Regions from separate parts of the Paraburkholderia hayleyella genome, predicted to be linked through region 1. Evidence: riboswitches for the same ligand, from Rfam matches in the RefSeq annotation. Region 1 holds a riboswitch; the other holds the start of a gene.
The links. A riboswitch is a leader RNA that binds a small molecule or an ion and turns the genes downstream of it on or off. The one in region 1 is predicted to bind thiamine pyrophosphate.

Region 1 (15,806 bases):
CAGGTGAAAACGCACGATCAGCAGCACGAATACCGGAAACAGCAGGTTGGCCGGAAACGCCGCCAGAAACTGCGCGAGCGGCTGGATTTTTTCAGCGAGTGCGGGCCGCAGGCCGATCAGCACACCGATCGGCACCCACACCACCGACGCCAGCGCAATCAGCAAAATCACCCGCAGCAGCGTGGCGAGCCCAAGCAGGAACACATGACCGACCTCATCAAGCGAGACACCCGTACGCACGTAGGCCACGACGTAATACACGATGTACACCGTCGCGGCGAGCACCACGCTGGCCCAGACGAGATCGCCCCAGCGCGAGGCGGGCCCGGACTGCGAGCGGGTATGCCTCGCTTGCTTGCGCCATGCGGGCAAACGCAGCGGTACGCGCGCGGCTTTGGCAAAGAGCCAGCCCACCGGCACCAGCAAACGATGAATCAGCCGCGTGCGGCGGATCAGGTCGAGCAGCCAGGATTCGGGGGCATTGCCAGAGCTGGTGGTTTCCATGCGGAACTTGTCGGCCCACGCCACCAGCGGACGGAACAGAAGCTGGTCATAGGCGAGGATCACGATGGTCATGGTCAGGATGACCCAGCCAATTGCATGCAGATCGGTGTTCGAGATCGCCTGTGCCAGATAAGAGCCAATGCCAGGCAATGTGATGGTGTTGTTGCCAACCGTGATGGCCTCGGAAGCGACGACGAAAAACCAGCCGCCCGACATCGACATCATCATGTTCCAGATCAGGCCGGGCATCGAAAACGGCACTTCCAGCTTCCAGAAGCGCTGCCAAGCGGTCAGATGAAACCCGCGCGAGACTTCATCAAGATCGCGTGGCACCGTGCGCAGCGACTGATAAAAGCTGAAGGTCATGTTCCACGCCTGGGCGGTGAAAATAGCGAAGATCGCCGCCAGTTCCGCGCCCAGCACGCGCGCTGGAAACAGCGCGAGAAAAAACGTCACCGTAAAGGAGATATAGCCCAGCACCGGCACCGATTGCAGGATGTCGAGAATCGGCACCAGCACCTGCCCGGCCCGGCGGCTCTTGGCCGCCAGCGTGCCATAGAGCAGCGTAAACACCAGTGATGCGACCATCGCCGCCAGCATGCGCAACGTGGTGCGCATCGCGTATTCCGGTAAATGGGTCGGATCCAGCGAGATGGTCTGGGTTTTGAGCGTGGCAATGGGCGCCATCGTTTCGTGAAAACCGATCGCAGCCATCGCTATCACGCAGATGATCAGGGGAAACGCCACAAAGTCCCAGCGGTTGGGTAAAACCCGCCACGCCGAGGCACTAGCCGTCCGGTTTGGGTTGAAATCCATCAAAGCCCCTCCCCGCGCACAAGCTGCGAGATGTGCGCGATGTGCGAAATGTGCGAGATGTGCAATGGCGCCGGGATAATGCCGGGGGTCACCCAGGCACGGCTGCAAAAAAGGCGGTCCGGACAGTGGAATTCAAACATGGCTAAACGCATGGGCGCGGTGATTCGTTGGCGTGAACAACGCGTGGACCGGCGAGAGACAAACCGGCACGACACTACTACTTCCTGTATTTCAGGGCCATCCGCGACATGCCCGGCGATCGGGCCTGGATTGCAGCGGGATTCAGTTCAGAGTCAAAACGGATAAGACTGCAATTTGGCCGACAATTTGGCCGACAATTTGGCTGACAATTTGGCTGACATCAGACGCAGCAGCGAATAAGCCGCCAGCGCCTCATGCCGGCTGGCGGCCCGTGGCCAGGTCACGTGAAGGCTTAAACGCTTCCCGTAATGCGTGCAGGCGCCCAGCAGAAGCCTCTGGCGGCACCATGGCAAGTGGGCGCAAGCCGTTCAGCAGTTCAAGCCATTCCGTTAACTTTCAGCTCATTGAATGAAGCCAACGGTGATCGCGGAGCGGATGGTACAGCAAGAGCGGAATGCCGCCGTGCGTGCGCCAGACCGCAAACCCCGCAAACCAGATAGCCGCAGCAGCGGCGGACCCCAGGCGTTAAGACCGGTACCCACAATCTGGCGGTATCACACGCCATCCCGGCAACGCTAGCCAAACCCGCCTCCCCAGCGCGTCCTGGCACAATCCCGGAATTATGCCGTGAAGCCCGCCATCGCGGAACCCGCCGTGACGAACAATCCGTTAAAAACTTTCACGCGAGCCGCGAACAACATGCTGAAAATGCGCTGAAAACGGGGTCAAGGCAAAGCCCGCCTTGCTTTCCGGCTCCTTCTCGGGCCATGCCGGCGGGCGGGCCATTTCAAGGCTTTTGTGAAGGCGGGTATGATCGACCCTCACCACGCATTGCGTAACAGGAGGTTTGCATGAAGGGAAATCTGGTGATTGTCTGCCGCGATCAGGACGCTAATGCGTTCGACCAGTTGATGGCCGAATATGGCGCATTCCAGACGCGCTTATCGTCCACCGCGTGGTATCTGAAAATGGACGTCGCGCCAGAAATTATTCAGGAAGAAATTCTCGCGCTGCTCGGCAAATACACCACGCATTACATCTTCGAAGCCGAAACCGTCACCTGGAATACCGTCGATAGCGATGCCGCTACCGCACTCAACACGTTATTCGGCGAGTAAGGCCCGCGCTACAGCCCGGCACCTTGCAACCTGCGCCGCGTCCCTCGCCCGGGCCGCGCGGCGCTTTCCCCCCGAGGGCTCCAGCCACCGCGCTCACCCTGCATCGGTCATGGCCGCTGTCCGTGAGCGCGATGCCAGCGGAAACACCATGCGCACACGCAAACCATGCCCCGTCTCCGTCTGATTGGTAATTTCGCACTCGCCGCCCGCGCGCCGCACTAGCCGCTCGACAATCGCCAGCCCCAAGCCGCTATGGCCGTTACCGCCGCGCGCCGGATCGAGCCGCACAAAGGGCCGGCTGGCATTTTGCAAATCGTGCGCAGCAATGCCGCGGCCATGATCGCTGACCGATAGCGTAAAACCCTCTGCCGTGCGCGCCGTGGCCACCACTACTGGCGGCTCGCCATACGCATGCGCGTTATCCAGCAGGTTCGATAAAATCCGGTCCAGCGTCGCCGCCGGCAAACGAAATGCCGCCCCCGCCGCCAGATCGGTTTGCACCGCGGCAGCGGGGGCGCTCACCGCACGGTAGTTGTGAATCACGCGCTCACACTGTGCGTCGACCTCCACCACCCCGCTGCGATCCGCGCTATCGTGCGCGAACACCAGAAACTGCTCGACGATATGCGTCATCGAATCCACATCGCGCACGACGCCATCGCGCATCCTGGCGTCATCCATCATTTCGGCGCGCAGGCGCAAGCGCGCGAGCGGGGTCTTCAGATCGTGCGCGACGCCCGCTAGCATCACCGCGCGGTCATTCTCGGTGCGGGCGACTTCCTGCACCATCTGGTTGAAACCTTGCGTGAGCTGACGCAACTCACGCGGGCCCCGTTCGGGCAGCGGCGGCACAGGCAAGTTGCGGCCAAAGCGCGTCACCGCCTGGGCCAGCAAACGCAAGGGCCGCTGCAACTGCCAGGCCGCGAGCAGCGCCGCCATCACCGCCGCCGAAAAAATCATCGTCAGCCACAACACCATGCGATCCAGCGAGCGCGGCGGCCGCAGCGGCTGAACCGGCACCACGATCCAGTTGCGATCGCGGGCGGCTTTCACCCAGAGTGTCGGCGGCTTGCCCGGCATGCCAAGACGAACTTGCGTCGTGGCTGGCAAACGCTCGCGCAGATCATCGAGAAAACGACGCAGCGGCTCTGGCAAATCGGTGCGGTTTTCAGGCACATCGGGGCTTTGCGGATCGACGAGCTGCACCCGCGAAGGCAAAGGTTGATCGGGTGCATGGATCACGTGCTGTCGCACGGCATCGACCACGAACACGGCTTCTTCGACGGCGTAACGGGTCTGCTGCTGGTTGCGCTCAAGGCGCATCAAGGCATACCAGGCGAAATGCGACAGCAGCAGCGAACCGATGACCAGTAGCGCCAGCCGCCCGAACAGCGAATCAACCGCTCGTCGCATGCTGCTCGCCATTCGGCACGAAAACATACCCCCGGCCTCGCACCGTCTGGATAAAACGCGGCAGCGCCGGATCGGTTTCGAGAATGCGGCGCAAACGCCAAACCTGCACGTCGATGCCGCGATCGGTGCCGTCGTATTCAGGACCGTGGAGCAGCTCCAGCAAACGCTCACGGGTGAGCGTGCGCATCGGATGGTTGACGAAAATTTTCAGGAGCGCGAATTCGCTACCGGAAAGCACGACCGGTTTGCCATCGTGATCCAGCATGCGCGCCTGGAAATCGAGCGAGAAACGGCCGAAGACGAACGGCTCGCGTTGCTCGGGTGCGGCAGCCGTTACCGAGGTTTGCCTGCGGCGCAGCACGGCCTGCACCCGCGCCAGTAACTCGCGCGGATTAAACGGTTTGCCAAGATAATCATCCGCGCCCAGTTCGAGGCCGACGATGCGATCGATGTCATCGGCGCGAGCCGTCAGCATGATGACCGGAATGTCATCGCCCGACGCGCGCAGCCGCCGCAGCGCCGTCAGGCCATCCACCCCGGGCATCATCAGATCGAGCACGATCAGATCGGGCCGTTCGCGCTCCAGCCTGCGCTCAAGTGTGGCGGCATCATGCAGCACCGAAACCTCGATGCCTTGCCGGACCAGATATTCGCGCAACAAATCGCGCAATTCGGCGTCGTCATCGACGACAAGAATTTGAGTAGTCATGGGACGCAAGTTTAAACCGCGCGGCCCTGCTTTCAGGTGTGTGGCAGGGGGCAAAAGGTTACCGGGAGTTACCGCCTGTTACGACGAAAGGCGCTCGTAATGCCGCGTAACAACGGCGCCTCTGTGCGTAATACAGCACAGCGCGGCAGCGCTTAGGCTGTGCCCTGACCCGCGTGAAGTCCGCGCTTTCCTGACGTCAGCCAAGCCGCGCCCCCTGTTTTTGTTTTTGCCGCGGCCGCTGTGTCATGACAAGCATGAGGCTCTCAGCGGCCTGGTTTTTCATTTAAGGAGCTCTGCCATGTTTGCCATGTTCAATCGTTTTTCCACACGCTCGCCGCGTCTGCTCACCGTCACCGCCACGGCCCTGTCGCTGGTCATGGGCAGCGCCTACGCCGCCTCGTCCGATGACACCCCCGGCCCCGGCTGGCATGGCCACGGGATGCTGCGGCAGATTAGTCAGCTACACGACCCGTTGCATCTGAATGCCGCCCAGGAACAACAATGGCAAACGGCGCTCGCCACCACTCAGCAAAACCGTCAGGCCGCCCGCGCCAGCCATGAGCAAATGAAACAGCAATTCCAGGCGCTGCAACAGCAGCCGATTCTTGACCTGAATGCATTGCACGCCGCCCAGCAACAGGCGCAGCAGCAAGCGGCGCAACGCCGTGAGCAAACTATTGGCGCCTGGCTAGCGGTCTACAACGGTCTCGACGATCAGCAAAAAACGTTAGTCAGCACCGCGCTCAAACAGCATTTCGCGCGGATGGAAGCGCGCCACGGCAAGATGCGCAAGCTCATGAAACCGCATGGCCCGGCTACATCCGCAGCAGCAGCGGCACCGGCAGCGTCGGCTCCGGTGGTCCAGCCGTAAGCGGCTCAGCCCGCACAGAGCAGCAAGGCCCCGGCCAGGCGTGAGCCTGGCCGGGGCCTGATCCGCCTTTCAGGCCAGATCGAACAGCAACACCTCGGCGTTCTCACCCTGCTCCAGCGTGACAGCCTCCACCGCGCTCAACATCGCCGCGTCGCCCGCCGTGAGTATCGTACCGTTCACGCTCAACCTGCCGCGTACCAGATGCACATAGGCCTGCCGTCCAGGCGCGAGCGCCAGCACCGCGCGCTCCGGGCCATCGAACAAGCCCGCATAGATCGACGCATCCGCGTGAATCGTCACCGCGCCCTCGCGTCCATCGGGTGCGGCTACGATGCGCAAGCGCCCGCGTTTTTCCGCCTCGCCGAAGCGCTTTTCTTCGTAACCGGGCGGCTCGCCGATGCGCTGCGGCAAGATCCAGATTTGCAGCAGATGCAGCGGCGCTTCTTTCGACGCATTGAATTCGCTATGCCTCACGCCCGTGCCCGCGCTCATCCGCTGCACGTCACCGGGGCCGATCGTCGAGCCATTGCCCATGCTGTCGCGGTGCGCCAGCGCACCTTCGAGCACATAGGTGACGATCTCCATGTCACGGTGACCATGCGCGCCAAAGCCTTGGCCCGCTTCGATGCGGTCTTCGTTGATGACCCGTAGCGGGCCGAAATGCATGTGCTTCGGATCGTGATAATCGGCAAACGAAAAGCTGTGATACGAATCGAGCCAGCCGTGATTGGCGTGGCCGCGTTCGGCAGAACGACGAATCTCGAGCATGATGTTCTCCCTGACCCTGCGTGTGAATGTGAATGCGGGAAATACCGTGGCGCATCGAGGCGTCTCGATGCGCCTCAAGGAAGCGAGTCTCGAATGTAGGGGTGAAGCGCGCTTTTCACAATCGCGCCAAAAGCACCGGATCGTTCTATTAATCACGGTAATAAAACGAATCCAATCTCCGGCGATGCCCCTCGCCAACGCCCTCGCGCAGCCTGCCGCCGGTTGTCTGGCGGTTGCCAGTTTCCAGCCCGGCGGTGTATCGTGTGCGCTGCTAACGCGGGGGTCCTGCGGTGCAGCCTGTTGCAAACGGCGCGCCACGTGGGTGAGAAATACCCTTTGAACCTGATCTGGATAATGCCAGCGCAGGGAAGCGTCCGGGCTTCGCCATACTCCTGCGCCCATCCAGCGCATCCCGTCTGCGAACCCGCCCTCTTCCCCTCGCCCGTCTTCCTTCCAGCCTCCAGCCGTTCCGCCCCGTCTCCTGCGTAGCCCCCACCCCATCAGGAGAGACGCATGAACGCCAACCCCAAATTCCTTTCGGCCGACGCCCATGTCGATGAAGCCGCCGTTGCACCGCTGCCGAATTCCCGCAAAATCTACGTCACGGGCTCCGAGCCCGACATTCGCGTGCCGATGCGCGAAATTATCCAGGCCGATACGCCTGACAGCTTCGGTGGCGAAAAAAATCCACCGGTCTACGTCTACGACACCTCGGGCCCCTACACCGACCCGCAAGCCCAGATCGACATCCGCGCGGGCTTGCCCGCCCTGCGTCAGCGCTGGATCGAAGCACGCGGCGATACTGAGGCGCTATCCGGCCTGAGCAGCCATTTCAGCCGCGAGCGTGCGAGCGACGACGCCACCACCGATCTGCGCTTTCCGGGGCTACAGCGCACCCCGCGTCGCGCACGCAGCGGCGCCAACGTGACCCAGATGCATTACGCCCGGCAGGGCCTCATCACGCCCGAGATGGAATACATTGCGATCCGCGAAAACCAGTGCCGCGCGGAGTACCTCGAAAGCCTGCGCACGAGCGGCCCGAACGGCGCCAAGCTGGCCGCCATGATGGGCCGCCAGCATCCGGGCCAGAGCTTTGGCGCGGCCACGTTCGATCCCGGCGCGCTCACGGCCATCACGCCGGAGTTCGTGCGCGATGAAATCGCCCGCGGACGCGCGATCATCCCCGCCAACATCAATCACCCGGAAAGCGAGCCGATGATCATCGGCCGCAATTTCCTCGTGAAGGTCAATGCCAATATCGGCAACTCGGCGGTGACCTCGTCGATTGGCGAGGAAGTCGACAAGATGACCTGGGCGATCCGCTGGGGCGGCGACACGGTGATGGACCTGTCGACCGGCAAGCACATTCACGAAACACGCGAATGGATCATCCGCAACAGCCCCGTGCCCATCGGCACGGTGCCGATTTACCAGGCACTCGAAAAGGTCAACGGCCGCGCCGAAAACCTGACCTGGGAAATCTTCCGTGACACGCTGATCGAGCAGGCCGAGCAAGGCGTCGATTACTTCACGATTCACGCGGGCGTGCGTTTGCAATACGTGCCGCTGACAGCGAAACGCATGACCGGCATCGTCTCGCGCGGCGGCTCGATCATGGCGAAATGGTGTCTCGCGCATCACCGCGAAAGCTTTCTCTACGAGCATTTCGAAGACATCTGCGAAATCATGAAAGCGTATGACGTGAGCTTTTCGCTAGGCGATGGCCTGCGTCCCGGTTCGATCTACGACGCCAACGACGAAGCCCAGCTCGGCGAGCTCAAAACCCTGGGCGAACTGACGCAAATCGCATGGAAGCACGATATCCAGACCATGATCGAAGGCCCCGGCCACGTGCCGATGCAGCTCATCAAGGAGAACATGGATCTGCAATTGCAATGGTGCGACGAAGCCCCGTTCTACACGCTCGGCCCGCTCACCACCGATATCGCGCCAGGCTACGACCACATCACCTCGGGTATCGGGGCGGCGATGATCGGCTGGTTTGGCACGGCGATGCTCTGCTACGTCACACCCAAGGAGCACCTGGGGCTACCCAACAAGGACGACGTCAAGACCGGCATCATCACCTACAAGCTCGCGGCCCACGCCGCAGATCTGGCCAAGGGCCACCCTGGCGCGCAGGTGCGGGATAACGCGCTGTCGAAAGCGCGTTTCGAGTTCCGCTGGGAAGACCAGTTCAACCTCGGGCTCGATCCGGACAAGGCACGTGAATTTCACGACGAAACGCTGCCCAAGGATTCGGCCAAGGTCGCGCATTTTTGCTCGATGTGCGGGCCGCATTTCTGCTCGATGAAAATCACTCAGGACGTGCGCGAATTCGCCGCGCAGCAAGGTCTCAGCGATGACGAGGCACTGCAAAAAGGCATGGAAGTCAAAGCGGTCGAATTTATCAAAAACGGCGCGGAAATCTATCGCCGCCAGTAAGAGCGACTTACGCCAGGCGAGGCCGGTCCGGACGTAGCCCGGAACCGGCTGCTCGCGCAGCGTGCGGCTGCAACATCTCATTACAACAATCTCGCGGCCACCCGTTACCATCCTGCAAGTAAGCTGTTCAACCTGTCGTTTGCCGTTTGCCTTTTTCCCTTTAATTAACCAGAGGAATACACCATGAAATCCATTCAACGAATAAGCGCGCTGGCGATTGTCCTAGCCACCGTCATGAGCCTGTCTGCCTGTGACAACATGACCCGCCGCCAGCGCGATACCGCCATCGGCGCAGGTATTGGCGCTGCCGCTGGCGCGGCCATTGGCGACAATGCGCTGTCAACGATCGGTGGCGCGGCAGCGGGTGGCCTGATCGGCAATCAGATCGGGAAGTAAACCGAAACCGCGCACGCGGCGCTTTTGCGCAGCATTTTGCAATACCGCCTACCTGTTTTCCCCGCAGCGCCTGCCTGTTGTACAGTCAGGCGCTGTTTTCATTGCTTCAGACCTGAACTGAAATAAGCGGTTACCCGATCGCAACCTGGCACAAGCCGCAACGACGTATGCTCCAGGCATCATGTCGTGTGCGTCGTCTGCACCCTGCGATGCCTCATCAGGAGTTTGCCGTGTCTACCGTTTTTTCTGCCTATCGTTTCATCAGTTCCATCAGTTCCATCAGTTCCATCAGTTTCATCAGCTTCATCAGCTTCATCAGCCGCGCCCTCAACGCCGTCCCCAGCCACTCAAGCACTCGTTCAGCCCGCCGCTGGGCCCGGCCACTGGTCTTGCCCGCGCTCGCGCTGAGCCTTTCCGGCTGTTATTACGCTGGCCCCTATGGTTATGGCTATAGCCCGTATGGCTATGGCAGCTATTACTCCACTGATTACTCCACTGTTCTCCCTGGCACGGCGGTTCAAACAGAAACCGTTGTCACTCCGTCTGGCGTAGATACCAGCGCCAACGTCCAGCAAACCACGTTCACCACCACCACCACGCAATACGCACCGGTTGTCGTCGCACCGCCGCCCGTCTATCTCGCTCCTCCGCCCGTTCCCGTTTACTACCCGGCTTATTCGACGTGGTACGGCGGCCCCCGCTGGTGGGGCGCGCCAGCGATATCGCTCAACTTTAACGGCTATTGGGGCGGGCACCGGGGATACGGGGCATACGGAGGCGGTCGCCGGGGATACTGGGGCGGATATCGGGGCTACCGGGGACGCGGGCGGCGCTAAACCCGCTGTTCGTGAGCAATAAGCCCGGGCAAGCCACTCGCAAACCCTCCCCGCGCTCGCCAATCGAGGCGTGCTGAGGCATGCTGTTTCATTCAAATGTAAAAATTTTTGTTAAAAAGAGGTGCTACCATGCCCTCGCGTTCCGCTTGACTCCTTGCGCGAGGCTTCTTCGATGACCCCCGGTAACCTCCTTCAGTTGCTCATCCTCGCGGCCTTATGGGGTGCCTCTTTTCTTTTTATCCGGGTGGGAGTGGGCGATTTCGGCGTTGCGCCACTCATGGCGCTGCGAGTCGGCATCGGCGCGCTGTTTTTACTGCTTGTGCTTTTCGCCCGGCGTCCCGCACGCGAAATCTTTGACACCGTTCGCCGCCGCGCCAAGCCATTGCTTGTGGTGGGCATTCTGAACTGCGCCGCGCCGTTTTGCCTCTTCGCCTATGCGGAGCTGACGCTATCGGCCGGCGCCACCTCGGTGATCAACGCGGCCACGCCGTTATGGGGCGCGCTCATCGCGTTTCTCTGGCTCAAGGAACGTTTGAGCCCGTTGCGCAGCATCGGGCTCATCATCGGCTTCGCAGGCGTGCTGCTGCTCGTCTGGAACCAGATCGCCGCGCCGCATGACAGCACTGCCACCGTGCTCACTACCGCGCTCGCCGCGGCCGCCGCGCTGGCCGCAACCTTGTTCTACGGCATCGCCGCAAACTGCACGAAACGCTATCTGGGTGGTGTCGATCCCCTGACCTCGGCCGCAGGCACCATGACGGGCGCCACGCTCGTATTGCTGCCTTTTGCCTTCGCCAGCTGGCCTGCGGCACCGGTCTCAGTGTCAGCCTGGAGCGCCGTCATCGCGCTGGGCGTGGCCTGCACCGGGGTCGCCTATATGCTGTTTTTTCATCTGATCGCCGCAGCGGGCCCTACTCGCACGATCACCGTGACCTTCGTGATTCCTGTCTTCGGGATTTTGTGGGGCACGCTGTTTCTTGACGAACAGGTTTCTGGCGGCATGCTGCAAGGCTGTGCGGTGATCCTGCTCGGCACGGCGCTGGCAACCGGTGCCATTCGGCGCATCCCAGGCATGAGTCGCGCCACGACGCCTGAATAAAGCCCGAATCAGTGCGCCCGGCCAGCCGGACACACCCAAAAAAAATGCCCGTGCTTCATCGAAGCACGGGCTATTAAACCGTCACCTTACGAGGATAGGTGACGGGGCCAGCGGGGCCCATAAGAGGTCTTCGCACCCGGCGAACCCTACATGGACCAGCATCGGGCCTGGCACAGACGTATCCGCCTGAGCCTGCAACCATTCAATGGCTCGTAAAACATCCTTTTATCTTTCTCTACACCGCCCCATCACGCCCCCGGATACAGCGCTTCAGCCAATAAAAGCAGGTTGCATGCCAGAAACCTTCACGCACGCCAAAGCCTCAATAAGCTATTGATTTTTAATAAAATTAATCAAATGGAAGAAGCTTGAAGGACGCTGCGAGGGAGTTTGACGGCAGCAATGTCACGTTACGTTACGTGTGGGCGCCGGAACATGGGGAGGCCTCAGGTACCCACCGCAAAGCGCTAGCGTCAGGCGTTCCAATGCAGCAGTGACCAGCTTTGGCCCGCCCGCGCACGGCGCAACCAGACAATACGACCCGTTTCAAGCGGCCATGCAAGGCAGTGTTCAAGTGGCAGCGCCAGGGCCTGCGCTGCCAGCACGCGCATCACGCCCGCATGCGTGACGGCATGCAACACGGCGTCATCATGAGAAGAAACAGCCGCCAGCCACTGCCCGACCCGCGCGCTCACCTGCGCCACGCTTTCGCCGCCATGTGGCCGTGCGCCCAGAAGATCCGCAGCCCAGGCCTCTAGCGCCGCCCGTTCGATCGCATCCCAGCGCTGGCCTTCCCATGTGCCGAAATTCATCTCGCGCAAGCGCTCGTCGCTGTGCCATACCCCGCCGCCGTCGCGGCCCCATTGAGCCGCGAGCGCCGCGGTCACCGCAGCGGCCCGCGTCAGCGGGCTCGACTGCATGGCGTCGGGAGCCGGTGCGCCCAGCCTGTGCAGCCGCTGCATCAGCGCCCGCGCGCCTTGTTCGGGGGGCTCGGCTAGCGCCACATCGAGCGCGCCGTAGCACACACCTTCTGCAATGGCTAGCGCCGGATGGCGCATCAAGATGAGATCCATGCCAGCCCCAGCAGATAAAGCGCCAGCTCGAACACTTGCTGGGCGAAGCCCAGGCAATCGCCGGTATAGCCGCCGAGACGCCGCACGAAATAACGGCCCAGCGCCATGCGCAAGCCCAGCAGCAGCGCCAGCGCTGCCACGCCCAGGCGCCAGTCGGGCCAGAACAGCCAGATACCGCCCGTGCCCAGCGCCCAGGCAAACCCCGCCTTCGACAACCGCTGGGCCACGGGCTTGGCCCGGCCTTCGGGGCGCACGTAGTCGAGCGTCAGCAAATAGCTGATCGCGCCCATCCGGCTCGCGGCATGCGCGGCGATCATGAGCCAGGCCGCTCGCATGGGCGGCAGCGCCGCCAGCGTCTGCCATTTCAGGCCAAGCACCAGCAGCAGCGCCAGCGCGCCAAAAGCGCCGATGCGCGAATCGTGCATGATGCGCAAGGTGTCCTGGCGCGTATAAGCCCCACCAAACGCATCGACGCTATCGGCCAGCCCATCCTCATGAAACGCGCCTGTCACCAGCAGCGTCGCCACCAGCGACAGCAGCACCGCGACCGGCGCGGGCCACAGCCGCAAGGCGGCGAGATACACGCCCGCCCCGAGCGAGCCCACCAGCGCGCCGACCAGCGGAAAATACCGCGCCGCCGCATTCAGGTAATGCGGCTCATAACCCACCCAGCGGGGCACCGGGATACGTGTGAAATACCCCAGCGCGGTAAAGAAGTAGCGCAGCTCCCGCAGCAACCACACGCGCAGCCCGGCTCGCAAGGGGCCGGGGCCCTTAACGGACGTCACCCTGGACATCGCGTTCGGCAATGCCTGCGGATTCGAAGCTCGCCATTTCGTTGAGAATCGCCAGCGCCGCGCGCAAGAGCGGCAACGCCAGCACCGCGCCCGTGCCTTCGCCCAGGCGCAAATCGAGCGTCAGAAGCGGCTGCGCGCCAAAGTAATCGAGCATGCGCCGATGGCCCGCTTCATTCGAGGCGTGCGCAAACACGCAGTATTCGCGGACCGCTGGCGCCAGCGCATCCGCGACCAGCAGTGCCGCACCCGCGATAAAACCATCGACCAGAATCGTCATGCGTGCCTGTGCGGCGGCAAGATAGGCACCCGCCATCATCGCAATCTCGAAACCGCCGAAGGTTGCCAGCACGTCCACGATCTCCATCGCGTCCATCGTGTCGGGCCGGCTCGCGCCCACATCGTGATGCGCCAGCGCCGCCGCCAGCACATTGCATTTTTTCGCCAGCCCGGCGTTGTCGAGACCGGTGCCGCGCCCTACGCATTCTTCGATCGGCACACCGCACAGGCAGCTCATCAGGCACGCCGCCGACGAGGTATTGGCAATACCCATCTCGCCCAGCCCGATCACATTCGTGCCAAGCGCCGCATGACGGCGCACGCAGGCGGCCCCGGCTTCCAGAGCGGCCAGCGCCTGAGCGTGGGTCATCGCGCGTTCATGGGCAAAATTGCGCGTGCCGGCCCCAAGCGGAATATTGATCAAACCCGCTGCCGCCGGGAGCGGCACGACCACGCCCGCATTGACCACTTCGAGCGTGACACCGCTCACGCGGCTCAACACGTTGATCGCCGCCCCACCGGAGAGAAAGTTCGCCACCATCTGCGCGGTCACGGCTTGCGGATACGAACTCACGTCTTCGTGCGCGATACCGTGATCGGCGGCAAAGACAATCATCACGGGCCGCTCGATGGTCGGCTGCAGGCTTTGCTGAATCAGGCCCATCTGGCGCGCCAGGGTCTCAAGCCGCCCGAGGCTGCCTGGCGGTTTGGTCTTGGTGTCGATCCGGTGTTGCAGCTCAGTACGTAACGTCTGGTCTAGCGGCTCAACAACCGGCACGGCAAAAGAAGCATTCATGGGATTCCGGGTGAAAGGGAAAAATCAGCGAAACGGCAAGGCCTGCACAGCAGGTCTTGCCCTATCAGGCATGCCTTTGCCATGCCTTTGCTTTTAGTCAAAGCCACAAGCCCGGCGCATAGCCATGGAGCGCGGGCACCAGCGCCTCATACCCGCCGTCCCGGATCAGCACCAGCGGATAGCCAAATGCGCGGCTCGCCCGTTCGGGCGTCAGCACCTCGTGCACCGGCCCGCCCTGCGCCCCCCCCTGGCCATCGAGCAATAAGGCATGAGTGGCAAAACGGCGTGCAAGGTTCAGGTCATGGCACGAAAACACGACGATCCGCCCGGATTCCCCGGCCCATTTGCCGAGCGCCTCAAGGCAGCCGACCTGATGCTGCAAGTCGAGATGCGACAGCGGCTCGTCGAGCAGCAGCAAGGGCGCCGCCTGGCACAACACGCCCGCGAGCGCGACCCGTTGCCGCTCGCCGCCCGAAAGCGACAGCACATCGCGTGCCGCCAACGCGGCCAGCCCTAATGTATCGAGCGCGGCAGACGCAGCGACGCGATCGGCGGGCTGCTCCCAGCCCCAGCCCGCCAGATGCGGCAAGCGGTTCGCCAGCACGCTTTCCAGCACGCTCAGGCTAAAGGCGTCATGCGTGTCCTGCGGCATCAATGCCCGACGGCGCGCGAGCGCCATAGCCGGCCAGTGCGCCAGCGCCACCCCATCCAGCTCGATCTGCCCCGCCGCGGGCGGCAGCACGCCCGCCAGCACCGAAATCAGCGTTGTCTTGCCCGCGCCGTTCGGCCCCGCAAGACACCAGATCTGGCCTGCCGCAAACGTCTGGGTCAATGGCGCCAGCAGCAGGCGGCCCCCCGCGCGCAACGTCAAATCGCGCACGCAGAGCGATGCCGCGGCGGGTGCCACGGCAAAAGGCCAAAAAGGGGAAGAAAGTTCGATACCGGACCTCATCCACGCCGCCTGCGCAAAAGCATCCAGAGAAAAACCGGCACGCCGCTCAAAGCGGTGATCACGCCGACGGGCAATTGCGCGGGGGCGATCACTGTACGAGCCACCAGATCCGCGCCCATGACGGCGATACCGCCGCCAAACGCCGCCGCGGGCAGCAACATGCGCTGATCGTTGCCGAACAGCAGCCGCAGCATATGCGGCACCACCAGCCCGACGAAGCCAATCGTGCCGCCCGTAGTCACCGCCGCGGCTGCCGCGAGCGACGCCACCAGATACACCCTCAGCCGCAACCGCAGCACAGGAACACCCAGCGTCTGGGCTACGACATCGCCCCGCAACAGCACATTGAGTTGCGCGGCCACCGGCACGATCAGCGCCAGCCCGACCAGCAAGGCCGCGAGGGCAACCCAGGGCACACCGCCCGCACTCAGATCGCCAGTCAGCCAGAACAGCATGCCGCGCAGACGGCTATCGGGTGCGAGCGTCAAGAGCAGTGTGATGAGCGCGCCCCAGCCCGCCGCGACGACCACGCCCGTCAGCAACAGGCGTGGCGAGGCATCGTACGGTTCGCCCTGCCACAGCGTGCGGTGCGCGAGACCCAGCACCAGCACGATCGAAACCAGCGCACCCGCCAGGGCGCTGGCATTGACCCACCACCACGCGGCCCCGCTCATCATGGCGAGCAACGCAAAACTGGCCGCACCGCCCGACACACCCAGGACATAGGGCTCTGCCAGCGGATTGCGCAGCAGCACCTGCAACAGCGCCCCCGCCAGCGCCAGCAGCGCGCCGCAAG
Region 2 (15,806 bases), 780 kb from region 1:
GTGGTTCTAGCTGAACATCAGCGCCGTCAGCAAAAAATCGAGACCGAGTACCGTCAGCGAGCCGTACACCACAGTCAGGGTGGTCGCGCGCGACACACCTTCCGGCGTCGGCTTGGCCTCATAACCCTGGTAAAGCGCGATAAAAGTCACGGCAAAGCCAAACACCAGGCTCTTGATCACGCCATTGCCCACATCGCGCCAGACATCCACGCCACCTTGCATCTGCGACCAGAACGCGCCGGAATCCACGCCAATCAGCAACACGCCCACGATGTAGCCGCCGATCACGCCCACCGCGCTGAAAATCGCCGCCAGCACCGGCATCGAAATAATGCCAGCCCACATCCGCGGCGCTATCACCACCTTGAGCGGATCGACCGCCATCATTTCCATCGCGGTGAGCTGTTCACCCGCTTTCATCAGGCCGATTTCAGCCGTGAGCGAGGTACCCGCACGGCCAGCGAAAAGCAGCGCGGTCACCACCGGCCCCAGTTCGCGCACCAGCGACAGCGCCACCAGCATCCCGAGCGCCTGTTCGGAGCCGTAGCGGTTCAGCGTGTAATAGCCCTGCAAGCCCAGCACGAAGCCGACGAACAGCCCCGACACCGCGATAATCAGCAGCGAATAAATGCCGACAAAGTGAATTTGCCGCGTGACAAGCCGTGGCCGCCGCAGCAGTGGAAAAAATTCGAGCATCAGCCGCAGGAAAAAACGCGTCGCATAGCCCGCGCGCTCAAGCCCGCCGATCACCGAACGTCCAATTGCGCTAATCATGCTGCCCCTCCGCCAACGCCAAAATCAGTCGCCAGCGAAGTGCTGCCCGGATAGTCGAATTTAAATGGGCCGTCCGGCGCGCCGTCGAGGAACTGGCGCACGGTGGCATCCGTCGAGGCCCACAGCTGAGACGGCGTGCCTTCGGCATACACACCGCCGTTGGCCAGAAAGTAGACATAATCGGCAATCGCAAACGATTCGGGCACTTCGTGCGTCACCATAATCGAGGTCGCGCCGAGCGCCTGGTTCAGCGTGTGGATCAGTTTGGCGGTAATGCCCAGGGAAATGGGATCGAGGCCAGAAAACGGCTCGTCATACATCATGAGTTCGGGATCGAGCGCGATGGCCCGCGCCAGCGCCACACGCCGCGCCATGCCGCCGGAGATCTCGGAAGGCATGAGATCGCGTGCGGCACGCAAACCCACCGCGTTGAGCTTCATCAGCACGAGGTCATGGATTAGCGCTTCAGACAGATCGGTATGCTCGCGCAGGGCGAAAGCCACGTTGTCGAATACCGAGGCATCCGTAAACAGCGCACCGAACTGGAACAGCATGCCCATTTTTCGCCGCAGCGCGTAAAGACCATCGCGCGTTTGCGCGCCCACGTCCTGCCCCTGAAACAGCACCTGACCGCGCCGCGCCCGCATCAGGCCGCCGATCAGCCGCAACAGGGTGGTCTTGCCGCAGCCCGAGCCGCCCATCACCGCGATCACCTGCCCACGGCGAAAACGCATGTTCAGGGACGACAGAATGAGACGATCGCCGTAACCGAAGTCGACGTCGCGTAATTCAAGCAGGTGATCGGGATTATCGGGATTAAATGGCACGAAACGAGGGGTCTTTTGTCAGCAGCCGGCAATTATAGGGCCATCGTATGAACCGTGCCGTCACACGCCCCGATTAGCCTCCACGCAGTACTGCACTCATGCGTCGCACATAGACTGCAACGCGGCCACAGCCGCCGCGGAATCTGTCGCACCGGTCACCGCGCTCACGACCGCGGCACTGCCGACCCCCGTCGCCAGCACGGCAGACAGCCGCCCGGCATCAATGCCGCCGATCGCCACCAGTGGCATCACGCCATCGAGCAAACGCACATAGCGCGCCAGCCGCGCCAAACCTTGCGCCCCGGTTGACACATGCTTGGTCGCGGTGGGAAACACGGCGCCTAGCGCGATGTAACTAGGGCGATAGTGCAGCGCCCGGAGAATCTCGTAGTAGCCGTGCGTCGATAAACCAAGCCGCATGCCGGCTGCCGCCAGCGCGGATAGATCGGCGCCGGGCAAGTCTTCCTGGCCGAGATGCACGCCGTAAGCGCCCGCGTCCAGCGCCGCTTGCCAGTGATCGTTGATGAAGACCCGGGCATCATGCCGCCGTCCCGCCGCCACACTTTGCCGAATCTCGCACGCGAGTTCCGCAGGCTCTGCCGTTTTACGACGCAACTGCACCGTTTTCACGCCGAAAGCCAGCACACGCTCGACCCATTGCGCCGTCGGCAGCACAGGATAAAGACCCAGTCGCACGGGACACGGCGCAAACGCAACGGCAGGCGCGGCGGGCAAACCCATCACGCGCGGAAAGCGCGCCAGATCGACCGGCCATGGATCAGCCAGGCTCAGTTCGTCGCCAGCGCGCCATGCCAACGCCAGCACTAACGCATCGTGCGGGGCAAAACCGCAATCGAGGAAAGCTGCCAGCGCGGCGATCCAGTCGTCGGACAGCACGCCCTCCAGGGCATAGCGTTCGCCATCAAGGTGGAGCGTCAGCGCGGTGGGCCCGACTACTTCGATCACGCCCGCGCCCTGACGCTGCCAACGCGCGATTGGGCTGCCAGCAAGCGAAGATCTCGCGTCTGGAGAGCGTGCCGAGGAAGGCGCGTGCATCACGACAATCAGATCTCCGCGCCGGGCCTCATCCGGCGCGCTCAAGCAGAGACACCAAGGCTGGCTGGGAGGCGCCCAATCGCCGAGACGCGCGCGAATACGCCCGGCAACGGCAGCCTGTTCATCGGCAGGCGGCCAGAACGGGCCGCGCGCCGAACCTGCCCACGCATCACTCACGCGGCCCCTCCGTCCTGATGCCAAAACGGCAAACCCACCACGGGCGTGCTGGCATGAGCCGTTTCGCGCTCGGCCATCGGCCCCGCCAGCCACGCCTGGCGTCCCGCCTCGACACCCAGCGCAAAGGCCTGTGCCATCGCGGCCGGATGCGTCGCCTGCGACACAGCGGTGTTCAGGAGCACGCCATCGAAACCCCACTCCATCACCTGCGCGGCATGCGACGGCACGCCAAGCCCGGCATCGACAATCAGCGGTACATCGGGCAAACGCTCGCGCAATACGCGCAGCCCATAAGGATTCACCACGCCCTTGCCGGTGCCGATCGGCGCGCCCCATGGCATCAACGCTTCACAGCCCGCATCGAGCAAACGGCGGCCAATCACCAGGTCTTCCGTGCAATACGGCAAAACCTTGAACCCGGCCTTGACCAGCGTGGCCGCCGCCTCAATCAGACCCACGGGGTCAGGCTGCAGCGTGTAATCGTCACCGATCAGTTCGAGCTTGATCCAGTCGGTCTCGAAGACTTCGCGGGCCATATACGCTGTATTGAGCGCTTCGCTCACGCTCTGGCAGCCGGCCGTATTGGGCAGCAGGGGCACGCCATGCCGCTTGAGCAAATCGAAGAAACCCGTTTGCGCGCCATCTGTCTGCATCTGGCGGCGCAGCGCGACGGTCACCATGCCGGGCCGGGCCGCATCAATCGAATCCGAAAGCGATTGCAACGAGGGATAGCGCGAAGTGCCGAGCAGCACCCGGCTGGCGAACGTCTCGCCATACAGCCGGAGTGGATCGGAAAGAACAGGAAAAATCATCGGAACATCCTTGCTGGTGGAGCAATGGAGCAATAGAGCAATGGCAGAGGGCGGGAAAAATCGGGCCAGGGTGCCAGACAAAAGCGCTGAAGGTTCAGCCGCCCGCGACCGGCTGCACGACATCGAGCCGATCGCCCGCGCGAAGGGCGTGCGACGCATGCTGCGACCGGGCCACGAAAGCGCCATTAAGCCCCACGGCAAACGGCGGACGCGCGCCGTAAGCAACGAGCGCATCGGCAATCGTCGCGCCTTCGGGCAGCGACAACGGCTTCTGGTTGAGATGAATATCCATGATGTAAGGAAGTGGTTCGTTCGGTTCGTTCGGTTCGTTCAATCAGTACGAGGGGCGGATGTTCAATCAGCCTGATGAAATAGTGCCGGCCATCGTGTCTCGCGGCGCCAGGCGGCAAACGCATCCGCATCGTGAACCCGGCCATCGAGCAGCCAGTGGGCCAGACTGACAGCCGCCTCAGCGACTTCGGGCGCGATCATGTAGCCATGCCGGTACAGCCCATTGACCCGCAACGTCGCGGCGCCGTCCCACACCAGCGCGGGGCGATGATCAGGCAAGGTCGGCCGGCACTGCGCATTGAGTTCGAGAATCCGCGCCTCGGCAAAACCCGGATGCACCGAAAACGCCGCGCTCAGCAACTCAAGCGCCGAGCGCACGCTGACTGGCGAGGCGTCCTCGCCTTCGATTTCGGTCGCACCGATGACATACACGCTGTCCTGCTTGGGCGCGAGATACAACGGATAGCGCGGATGCAGCAGACGCACCGGCCGCGAAAGCTCAATCCCGGGTGCATGAACCCGCGCGACTTCGCCCCGGATACCACGCAGCCCCGGCCAAACCGGCTTGGACCCTAACCCGCGGCAGTCAATCGTGAGGCCTGCGGCGGGCAACGCAGGCTCGTCGACCGCGGTATTCCAGTGCAGTGCCACACCCCGCTCGGCCAGGCCTAGCGCCAGCGCGTGCAGCACTTGACGGTTATCGAGCTGGCCCTCGCGCGGTAACAGCCAGCCTTGAGGGAAGCGCCCTGCCAGCGCGGGCTCGAGCGCATCGAGTTGCGCGCCCGAGAAGCGCACCAGGCCGTCATCGAGCCATTCCGCCGGCGCATTCGCCCGCAAACGGCGCTCGAACAACGGTGCTTCCGTGCGATCGGCGTGATGCCAGAGCACCAGCGTGCCATTGCGCTGGAAAAAAACCGGTTCGGGCAAGGCTGCGAGCACCTTCGGCCAGGTTTCAAGCGATGCCGCACCTAACTGGGTGATCAGCAGCTCGGCGCTAGCGGCTTCGGCCAGCGGCGCGAGCATCGCCGCGGCCACCCAGGCCGCCGAATGCGATCCGGCCGCGTCTCCGCGCTCATAAAGCGCCACGCGATAGCCCGCGCCCGCAAGCTGCCATGCGACCAGACGGCCGCATAACCCGCCGCCCAGCACCGCGACATCGGGCCTGGCAGAAAAGGACGAAACAGGCGAAGAAGACGGTGACAGAGACGGAGACGGGGTCATCGTGGGCATGATTCGCTTCGCGGATAAGGTCGACCATGTCCGATGCCGTCCATGCCATCAAACGGAGAGCGAATGGAAAAAGGCGCAGGAGCGCAATAGAAATAGAAAACGGAAAAATGAGCGGTCATCGGATCCTGTCTGCACGGCAAAAAGCGCGCACCCAAGACGAAACCGGCGGGCGAAACCGGCCAGACTGTGCATGCCACATGTGGCTGCCGTCTGGCAAGGCGATGGAAGAGGAAGAAGCTTCCGGAAACTTCCCGCGCCGGTATTACCCGGATCGGGTGCGAAGGGTTTTTCTCAGCCGCGCTGCCACGTGTGAACCGCAGCCCAGCACCCCTGTTTCGTCGTGGGGCATTAGAACACAACGGCGCTTCACCAGCAAACCGGCACCCATGCAGCGTAAGCCATCTGGCAAGTCCGGCCAGTCTGGCGCAGCGCACGGCGGCGCTGCGATGCAGCATGCTCTGGCACAATGTCTGATCCGCAAAACAGGCTCGTTCGCCGCAACAGCGTCACCGGGCACGGCGAGACGTCAGCCCAGGGCGCGCGGCACGTTCTATCCCGTTAATGTCCGTTTAAGACATTCCGCTCACACTCGCGCAACTGGACAGCCTGCGGGCGGCCCGCAAGCGGCCTGCCGCGCAACGACATTTCAGACCCGCGCCCACACGTCCACATTTACTTCCACCTAGCGTCGTAGCGCGAGACTTCGGCACTCAAAGGATGGCCATGACACCCGACACACCGAACACCGATTTCCGCCGCATGCCCACCGACGATCAACCCGTCTCCGCGTGGAGCCTGATCAAGCCGTACTGGGTCTCCGAAGAACGCAAGATCGCCTGGAGCCTGCTTGCGGCGATCATCGTGATGAACTTGCTGGTGATCGCAATCAATGTCTGGCTGAACCGCTGGAATGCGAATTTCTACAACGCCCTGCAAGCCAAAAACGTCCGCGATTTCCCCCATCTGTTGCTGGTGTTCAGCGGGCTGGCCTTCGCCTTCATTATTCTTGCGGTTTATGGGCGATATCTGCGGCAGATGCTCGGCTTTCGCTGGCGCCAATGGCTCACGACACGCTATCTGCAAGACTGGCTCCGTGGCGGCACGTTTTATCGTATCGAGCGCGACCGGCTCACGGATAACCCCGATCAGCGAATTAGCGATGACCTCCAGTCATTTGCCAACACCACGTTGTCGCTGACGCTGGATTTGCTCTCGACCGTCATCACCCTGATAACGTTTATTACGATTCTATGGTCGCTCGCCGGGGCACTGAGTTTCACCCTGGGCGGCACGCCCATCCATATTCCTGGCTATATGGTGTGGGCGGCAGCGCTCTATGCCGTAGGCGGCTCGCTGGTGATCCAGAAGTTTGGCCATCCGCTGGTATCGATCAATTACCAGATGCAACGCGTCGAAGCGGATTTCCGTTTCGGCCTGATCCGCGTCCGCGAGAACGCCGAGCAAATCGCGTTCTACGACGGCATGAACACCGAAGAAAACAACGCCAAAAACCTCTTCGTCCGTATCCGCGACAACTGGTGGCAGGTGATGAAATACACCCGCCGTCTCACCTTCGTGCTGAGCTTTTATGGCCAGATTGCAATTATTTTTCCGCTGGTTGTCGCCGCGCCGCGTTACTTCGCGGGCGCGTTCACGTTCGGCGTGCTGATGCAGATTTCGCAGGCCTTCGGCACGGTCAGCAACTCGTTTTCGTGGTTTATCAACAGCTACGGCACGCTCGTCGAATGGCGCGCCACCGTGAACCGGTTGCGTGAATTTAGCCGCACCATGCACGCGCCGCATCTGAAGGAATCCGTTTCGCCCGCTACCGAGCATGGCGGCATCAATCTGCATTACGTCAATGCCGATGCACTCTCCACCCATCAGTTACGCCTCGCGCTGCCCAATGGCGATGCGCTCTCGCGCATTCGTGACATCTCGATCAAGCCAGGCTCGCGCTGGCTTGTTCGCGGGCCATCCGGTGCGGGCAAAAGCACGTTGATGCGAGCGCTCGCCGGTTTATGGCCCTTCGGCGACGGCGCGATTGATGTGCCCGTGAACGCCCGGATGATGTTCATCCCGCAGCAGAGCTATCTGCCCATCGGCACGCTAAAAGCCGCACTCGCCTATCCGTCAGTTGCTGATGCCTATAGCGACGAAGCCTGTCAGGAAGCGCTCCGTGCATGTCATTTGGCAGGCTATACGGAGCGTCTGGAAGAATCCGGGCACTGGAGCCGCATGCTCTCGCCAGGCGAACAGCAACGGTTGGCGGCAGCCCGGGTGCTGCTACACAAACCGGATTATCTGTTTCTCGACGAGGCAACCAGCGCGCTCGATGCAGAAAACGAAGCGCGGCTCTATCGACTGTTTGTCGAGCGGCTAGCGAATGCCGCCATTGTCAGCGTTGCGCATCGGGAAGCGCTCGCGGAGTTTCATGGCGACACGCTCGAGATGGAGCGGCAGACGAAGGAAGCGTGAGAAGTTACATCCGGGAAGAGCACTTCGTGGTTTGTTTGCCTATGTTTTTATCTATGCTGTGGCGCTGGCAGAAACCACTACATCGTGATCGCCTCTTTGGTACAGACATCCGCACGCAACGAGACAAACGGCAAAGTCGTCGGCAACCAGCTCAACGTGATGCCCCCAGCGGCCAGCGCCTCCTTGTCCGGCGAGTTGAAGTAATCCAGCAGGCTGAACTTGCTGGTGTCGGGCGGGCCCTCGCTGACACTGCAAAGTCCTTCCTTGTAGAGCCCGGCTGGGCCAATCCACGTCAAGCTCCGGTCGAAAGCGCCGCTGTTCTGGAGGGCCAGCCAGCCACTCATCCCTTCTGGAAGATAGGGGTCCAGCCCCGCCTGATCGATGCTCCGCCCCTCTGCATCGACGAACACATACGATTTCGCCGCGTCGTAAGGTGCTTTCAGGTAGAACGTCCGTGCCGTGTTGACCCAGGACAGCGGCCAGATGCCATCTGCCACCTGGCTGTTACACGAGGCCTCCATGCCCGGCTGCAGGGCCGCCATCTTCCATGACACCGCCCGGTAGCGGGCGAGGATCGCGCCTGCCTTGTTCGGATGGCCGAGCCGGTCCAGGCCGGTTTGCGTCATCTTTTTGATCGAGGCGCAGGAACGGGATTCCGGATCGACGTAGACGCCCACGAAGCTGTGGCCCATCGGCTGGGTTACCTTGAACCCCAGCTCAGCCCAGGATCTTCTGCCAGTTTTTGTTTTAATACACGGACCAGATCTTTTAAGAAGCCTTCTGTGGGGTTGTCGGACAGACTATATTCTACGGGAGAGCCACCATACGACGATCCAACCATGCTTTTTAATGCATTCATCCCCGCCGTTCTATTAGACAAGCTATTCATAATTCCATTAGCATATGAAATAACAAGCTTCTTTTCACAGCCACTTTCATTATTTGCATAAGCACGCCCCCACAACACAATCAAAATAAATGCAAGTATCACCCCCTCAAAAAACGCATGATGACTCCTTTCTCTCCATATGCAACCATTCTCTCGGGAGAATTGAGCATTCTTGCTTCAATTTCTTTAATTAAATGAAGTCTTTCTTTAATACTAATATCTGACAATTTTTCCGAGATACAACCCAGCGCATCCAGCTCCGATACTGCAGCCCTCGTCGCCCCATCCTCCGTTCCGCCCAGCGCAATACTCGCCTCAAACGCCGCAGCAAATTGCAACATGGCTTTCCGGGTGGGAATATCCGAATATTCTTTCTCAATGTAACTCGCCACATCAGGACGGGGTTTGAAATACTGGCCATCGACCAGCAAGCCACGATGATCAGCGATGGGTGGAAATGGCACATCGTCCTGAGTAATAAAATGCTCCGGGTCTGTATTCGCTGCCGATGCGGCGACAGGAATAGCCAGGCTTCCTGCCGGCTTTATTTCAGCCCTTGATATTTGAGAAATATCCTCATTATTTTTGATAAATTTCCACACAACAAATACCGAAATCACGGCAACAACAGCAAACGCCGTCCCCCACTTCATATATTTCATACGCCACCCATAGAATTATGTGGCAAGCCAAATGCCGCATTTACAGAAGGCTTTAATTTCTATTTTTCAGGCAAGCACAGTCAATCAGGGATTTTACTTAAATCAGGGCGCAAAATTATAGAGATAATAAAAAGGCATAAATCACCCAGGCAACGTTTCTGCGATAACTTATTACAAACCCATAAAATCCCATGCCATAATCCAGCACACCTCATGTACGACGCGCATCTATTACCGCCCATCAAATTACCACGCATCATCTTGCGTTTTAATCCACCCAGTTATTTTCAACCTCAAATATTTATATCAAACCGGCAGCCTTCTATTTTTAAATTATCCATCCTATTAATTTTAATTTGCAATTTCCGGCATAATCCCGGGGGTTTTAACATATAACAAACCAGCAAATCCCAGCTAAGCCCCGCATCATTCCTGATTCCCACCTTGATCGCGGCCTGGGCCATGACAAAAAGCGAGGCCGGAATAATTGCCACCAGCGCGCTGATTTCATCAGCCATAGGAGGCTGGGACGGCGAATGGTCGGTGGGCTGGGCTGTGGCAGCACTTCTTGGGCGGGGAACCCGGCGCTGGGCCACGAAAGCCTAACGCCAGAAACCCGACCCACAAACCAAACCTGTCGTTACCGGGGCAACTCCGAATGCCCCATCAAAAAGGCATCGACCGAACGTGCGCACTGACGTCCTTCGCGGATCGCCCAAACCACCAGCGACTGTCCGCGGCGCATATCGCCCGCAGCAAAAACTTTATCGACCGAGGTGTAATAAGCGTGATCGCCTTCCGTTGCCGCGCGCACATTGCCGCGCGCGTCCCGTTCAACGCCGAAGGCCTCCAGCACAGGTGCAACCGGTTGCGTGAACCCCATCGCCAGCAATACCAGATCAGCCTTCATTTCGAATTCCGAACCGGGCACTTCCTGCATCTTTCCATCCTTCCATTCGACGCGCACGGCAACCAGTTTTTCAACCTTGCCGTTTTTGCCTTCGAAACGTTTGGTCGCCACCGCCCAGTCGCGCTCGCATCCTTCCTCATGCGATGACGAGGTGCGCAGCTTCACTGGCCAGTACGGCCAGACCAGCGGCTTGTTTTCGGTTTCAGGCGGCTGCGGCAGCAACTCAAATTGCGTCACGCTTTTCGCGCCATGCCGGTTCGACGTGCCGACGCAATCCGAGCCGGTATCGCCCCCACCAATCACCACGACATGCCGGCCCTTCGCCAGCAACGGGTTGAGCACCTTATCGCCGGCGTTCGCCTTGTTTTGTTGCGGTAAAAACTCCATGGCGTAATGAATGCCCGCGAGCTCACGGCCCGGCACCGGCAGATCGCGCGGCGTCTCGGAACCCCCTGCAATCACAATCGCATCGAACTGGGCTTTGAGATCGTCGGGCGAGAGCGTCTCTTTTGCGGTATTGCCCACGAAGGCGGGCAAAGGCTCCTTACCGATGAAAACATTGGCACGAAAGCTCACGCCTTCGGCTTCCATCTGCCGCATGCGACGATCGATCAGCCATTTCTCCAGCTTGAAATCAGGAATGCCATAGCGCAGCAAGCCGCCAATCCGGTCGTTTTTCTCGAATACCGTGACCTCGTGTCCGGCACGCGCGAGCTGCTGCGCTGCCGCCAAACCCGCAGGCCCGGACCCCACCACCGCGACTTTTTTGCCGCTTTTGTGCCTGGGTGGCAACGGTGCGACCCACCCCTCGGCCCAGGCTTTGTCGATAATCGCGTGCTCAATCGATTTGATCCCGACCGGATCATTGTTGATGCCCAGCGTGCAGGCGGCTTCACACGGCGCCGGGCAAATCCGGCCGGTGAATTCAGGAAAGTTGTTGGTTGAATGCAGTACCTCAAGCGCGGTCTTCCAATCCCCATGAAATACGAGATCGTTGAAGTCCGGAATGATGTTATTCACCGGGCAGCCGCTATTGCAAAATGGAATACCGCAATCCATACAGCGTGCGCCCTGGATTTTTGCTTCGTCATCAGCCAGCGCTGCAACGAACTCCTTGTAATGCTTGATGCGTGTGAGTGGCGCTTCATATGCCTCGTGGCGGCGCTCATACTCCAGAAAACCGGTTGCCTTGCCCATGGGATGCTCTTCTTTATCTATCAGCAGTATTGATCAGGGATCGGGCGCTGGCTGCATTCACGCGCAGCCAGCGTCGATAATTTGGGGTGCTCGCCGGGTAGCGGGCCACGATGCTCAGGCGGCGAGCGCTTCCTTGCCCGTTTTCTTCGCGCCAATCTCACCGAGCGCACGCTTGTATTCCGTGGGAAAAACTTTCACGAACTGACGGCGCGAGGCATCCCAGTTTTCCAGCAGCACCTTGGCGCGCAGCGAACCGGTGAACTGGAAGTGCCGCTCCACCAGCCCTTTAAGCAAGGCTTCATCGGTGGCCCCGGTGTGCCACAACGCGGGGTTGATCGTGCGTTCCTGCTCGGCTTGCTGCAACACCGGATCGAGCGCGACCATCGACCTGTTGCACTTGCCCGCGAAGCTTCCTTCAGGATCGAACACATAGGCCACGCCGCCCGACATGCCCGCGGCAAAGTTCCGCCCGGTTTCGCCGAGCACCACGACGGTGCCACCGGTCATGTATTCGCAACCGTGGTCACCCGTGCCTTCCACGACGGCTGTGGCGCCGGAGTTACGCACGCAAAAACGCTCACCCGCAACGCCCCGAAAAAACGCCTCACCTTCGAGCGCGCCGTACATCACGGTGTTGCCACAAATGATGTTTTCTTCCGATTTACCGCGGAAATCGTTGGTGGGACGAATGATGATGCGCCCGCCCGAGAGCCCCTTGCCCACGTAATCATTGCCGTCGCCGACCAGATCGAGCGTGACGCCGCGCGCTAAAAACGCGCCGAAGCTCTGGCCAGCCGTACCTTTCAGCTGAATATGGATGGCGTCATCGGGCAAACCTTCGTGACCATGCTTTCTGGCGATCATGCCGGAGAGCATCGCACCCACCGTGCGGTTCACGTTGCGTACCGGCTGGATGAACGACACATGCTCGCCGTGTTCGATCGCGGCCCGGGCCTTTTCAATCAGCGTGTGGTCCAGCGCGCGCACGAGGCCATGGTCCTGCACATCGTTGTGTTTGCGCGCAATCTCCGCGGCGACCGGCGGCTGATAAAACACGCGCGAGAAATCCAGCCCTTTCGCTTTCCAGTGCTCGACGCCTTTTTTCATGTCGAGCAGTTCGGCATGCCCAACGAGGTCATCGAACTTGCGTATGCCGAGTTGCGCCATGATTTCGCGCACTTCTTCGGCGACAAAGAAGAAGAAGTTCACCACATGTTCAGGTTGCCCGGTGAACTTGGCGCGCAAGACGGGATCTTGCGTGGCCACGCCGACGGGGCAGGTATTCAGATGGCATTTGCGCATCATGATGCAGCCTTCGACGACGAGCGGCGCGGTCGCAAAACCAAACTCATCGGCGCCGAGGAGCGCCCCAATCACTACGTCGCGGCCGGTTTTCATCTGGCCATCGGCCTGCACGCGAATACGCCCGCGCAACTGGTTGAGCACCAGGGTTTGCTGGGTTTCCGCCAGACCAAGCTCCCACGGTGTACCCGCATGCTTGACCGACGACAGCGGCGAGGCGCCCGTGCCGCCATCGTGACCGGCAATCACCACATGGTCGGCCTTGGCTTTCGCCACCCCTGCGGCCACCGTGCCCACACCCGATTCAGACACGAGCTTGACCGAAATGCTGGCCGCCGGATTCACGTTCTTCAGGTCGTGAATCAGTTGCGCGAGGTCTTCGATGGAATAAATATCGTGATGCGGCGGCGGCGAGATCAAGCCAACGCCTGGCACTGAATAACGCAAGCGGCCGATGTAGTCGGTCACTTTATGGCCGGGCAACTGGCCGCCTTCACCCGGCTTGGCGCCTTGCGCCATCTTGATTTGAATCTGGTCCGCGGAAGACAGGTACTCCGCCGTGACACCGAAACGGCCCGATGCCACCTGCTTGATCTTCGAGCGTAACGAGTCACCGTCTTGCAACGCGATATCGGCCACCACTTCGCTGCCAATCACGGATGCCAGCGTGTCGCCTTTTTTGATCGGAATGCCGCGCAGCTCATTGCGATACCGGTTTTCGTCCTCGCCGCCTTCGCCCGTGTTCGACTTGCCGCCGATGCGGTTCATCGCCACGGCGAGTGTCGCGTGCGCTTCGGTTGAAATCGAACCCAGCGACATCGCGCCCGTCGCAAAGCGTTTGACGATCTCCCGGGCCGGTTCGACCTCATCGAGCGCAATCGCTTTAGCCGGATCGACGCGGAACTCGAACAAACCCCGGAATGTCATGTGGCGCTTCGTCTGATCGTTGATCAGGTGCGCGTACTCCTTGTAGGTCTGATACGAATTGCTGCGCGTGGAATGCTGCAGGCGAGCAATCGCATCGGGCGTCCACATATGTTCTTCGCCGCGCACGCGATAGGCGTATTCACCGCCTGCGTCGAGCATCGTCGCCAGCAACGGATTGTCGCCAAAGGCGTCGTGGTGCCAACGGATGGCTTCTTCCGCGACTTCAAAAAGACCAATGCCGCCCACCTTCGATGACGTGCCTTTGAAATACTTCGTCACCAGATCTTCAGCCAGGCCTACCGCCTCGAAAATCTGCGCGCCGGTATAGGACATGTAGGTCGAAATGCCCATCTTCGACATGACCTTCAGCAGCCCCTTGCCCACCGCCTTCGTGAAGTTGTAGATGGCTTTGTCCGCGGACAGCTCGCCCTTGAGACCTGCGGCCATGTGCGCAAGCGTTTCCATGGCCAGATAGGGATGCACCGCTTCGGCGCCATAGCCCGCGAGTAGCGCGAAGTGGTGGGTTTCGCGTGCCGAACCGGTTTCGACGACGAGGCCCGTGCTCGTGCGCAGCCCTTGCTGCACCAGATGCGTGTGGATGGCCGCCGTGGCCAGCAACGCGGGAATCGCCACGTGATCCCGGTTGGCCTTGCGATCCGAAACGATCAGCATGTTGTAGCCGGACTTCACGGCATCGACCGCCTCCGCGCACAGCGAGGCCAGACGCGCTTCGATGCCCTCCTTGCCCCACACCACCGGATAACAGATGTTCAGCTCATACGAACTGAATTTGCCACCGGTGTATTGATCAATCGCGCGAATCTTGGCGATGTCGCGGAAATCGAGCACCGGCTGCGAGACTTCGAGCCGCATCGGCGGGTTGATGTTGTTGGTATCGAGCAGATTGGGTTTGGGGCCGACAAACGACACCAGCGACATCACCATGTTTTCACGGATCGGATCGATTGGCGGGTTCGTCACCTGGGCGAACAGTTGCTTGAAGTAGTGATACAGCGTCTTGTTCTTGTTCGACATCACCGCCAGCGGTGAATCGTTACCCATCGAGCCCACGGCCTCCTCGCCCGACTGCGCCATCGGCGCCATCAGGAACTTGAGGTCTTCCTGGGTGTAACCAAATGCCTGTTGCCGGTCGAGCAGCGCCGCTGCCTCGTGGTACCCGCTGACATGGCCCTCGACGGGCGCGTCGATTTCATCGAGCTTGATCCGCACAGCGTCAATCCAGCTCTTGTAGGGCTTGGCGTTGGCGAGGTTGTCCTTGAGCTCCTTGTCGTCAATGATGCGGCCATGCTCCATGTCGATCAGGAACATCTTGCCCGGCTGCAGACGCCATTTCTTGACGATCTTCGATTCGGGAATAGGCAGCACGCCGGATTCGGACGCCATGATGACGAGATCGTCATCGGTAATGATGTAGCGCGCCGGACGCAGCCCGTTGCGGTCGAGCGTCGCGCCAATCTGGCGGCCATCGGTAAAGGCGATGGCCGCGGGGCCATCCCATGGCTCCATCATCGCGGCGTGATATTCGTAGAAGGCGCGGCGGTTGTCATCCATCAACGTGTGCTGCTCCCACGCCTCGGGGATCATCATCATGACTGCGTGAACCAGCGGATAGCCCGCCATCACCAGCAACTCAAGACAGTTATCGAATGAAGCGGTATCCGACTGGCCAGGATAGATCAGCGGCCAGAGCTTGGGCAGGTCATCGCCCAGCACATGGCTGGCGATTGCGCCCGTGCGCGCGTTGAGCCAGTTGACGTTGCCCTTGACGGTGTTGATCTCGCCGTTATGGGCAATCATCCGGTACGGATGCGCCAGCTCCCAGGCTGGGAAGGTGTTGGTCGAGAAACGCTGGTGCACCAACGCCAGCGCGGACACGACCCGCTCGTCCTGCAAATCGCGGTAATACACGCCAACCTGACCGGCAAGCAGCAGCCCTTTATAAACAACCGTACGCGCCGACATGGACGGCACGAAATATTCCTTGCCGTGCTTGAGCTGGAGCGCCTGAATACGATGACTGGCGGTCTTGCGGATGACGTACAGCTTGCGCTCGAGGGCATCGGTCACCATGATGTCGCGGCCACGGCCAATGAAAATTTGCCGGATGAGCGGCTCGGTCGCCTTGACGGTTGGAGAGATCGGCATCGTGTGATCCACCGGGACATCACGCCAGCCCAGCACCACCTGCCCTTCTGCCTTGACCGTGCGCTCCAGTTCCTGCTCGCAGGCCAGGCGCGAAGCGTGTTCTTTCGG

Region 2: another riboswitch for thiamine pyrophosphate. It lies ahead of GH657_RS02710 (FAD-dependent oxidoreductase); the one in region 1 lies ahead of thiC (phosphomethylpyrimidine synthase ThiC).

What each region holds. Positions count from the first base shown of each region.
Region 1 is NZ_QPES01000001.1:1,351,597-1,367,402, reverse strand. Features, by position in the region: gene GH657_RS06265 (ABC transporter permease) at 1-1,320, opposite strand, end outside; gene GH657_RS06260 (double-stranded DNA-specific endonuclease) at 2,313-2,579, shown strand; gene GH657_RS06255 (ATP-binding protein) at 2,673-3,992, opposite strand; gene GH657_RS06250 (response regulator) at 3,976-4,701, opposite strand; gene GH657_RS06245 (Spy/CpxP family protein refolding chaperone) at 5,000-5,572, shown strand; gene GH657_RS06240 (pirin family protein) at 5,642-6,340, opposite strand; TPP riboswitch at 6,609-6,727, shown strand; gene thiC (phosphomethylpyrimidine synthase ThiC) at 6,854-8,785, shown strand; gene GH657_RS06230 (glycine zipper 2TM domain-containing protein) at 8,969-9,181, shown strand; gene GH657_RS06225 (hypothetical protein) at 9,412-10,017, shown strand; gene GH657_RS06220 (DMT family transporter) at 10,190-11,116, shown strand; gene GH657_RS06215 (histidine phosphatase family protein) at 11,590-12,189, opposite strand; gene GH657_RS06210 (adenosylcobinamide-GDP ribazoletransferase) at 12,174-12,923, opposite strand; gene cobT (nicotinate-nucleotide--dimethylbenzimidazole phosphoribosyltransferase) at 12,964-14,058, opposite strand; gene GH657_RS06200 (ABC transporter ATP-binding protein) at 14,156-15,010, opposite strand; gene GH657_RS06195 (FecCD family ABC transporter permease) at 15,007-15,806, opposite strand, start outside.
Region 2 is NZ_QPES01000001.1:575,877-591,682, reverse strand. Features, by position in the region: gene mlaE (lipid asymmetry maintenance ABC transporter permease subunit MlaE) at 7-774, opposite strand; gene GH657_RS02730 (ABC transporter ATP-binding protein) at 771-1,601, opposite strand; gene thiE (thiamine phosphate synthase) at 1,698-2,834, opposite strand; gene GH657_RS02720 (thiazole synthase) at 2,831-3,646, opposite strand; gene thiS (sulfur carrier protein ThiS) at 3,741-3,938, opposite strand; gene GH657_RS02710 (FAD-dependent oxidoreductase) at 4,001-5,158, opposite strand; TPP riboswitch at 5,399-5,509, opposite strand; gene GH657_RS02705 (ABC transporter ATP-binding protein/permease) at 5,891-7,645, shown strand; gene GH657_RS02700 (hypothetical protein) at 7,723-8,337, opposite strand; gene GH657_RS02695 (hypothetical protein) at 8,346-8,636, opposite strand; gene GH657_RS02690 (hypothetical protein) at 8,633-9,196, opposite strand; gene GH657_RS02685 (hypothetical protein) at 9,490-9,714, opposite strand; gene GH657_RS02680 (glutamate synthase subunit beta) at 9,837-11,303, opposite strand; gene GH657_RS02675 (glutamate synthase-related protein) at 11,418-15,806, opposite strand, start outside.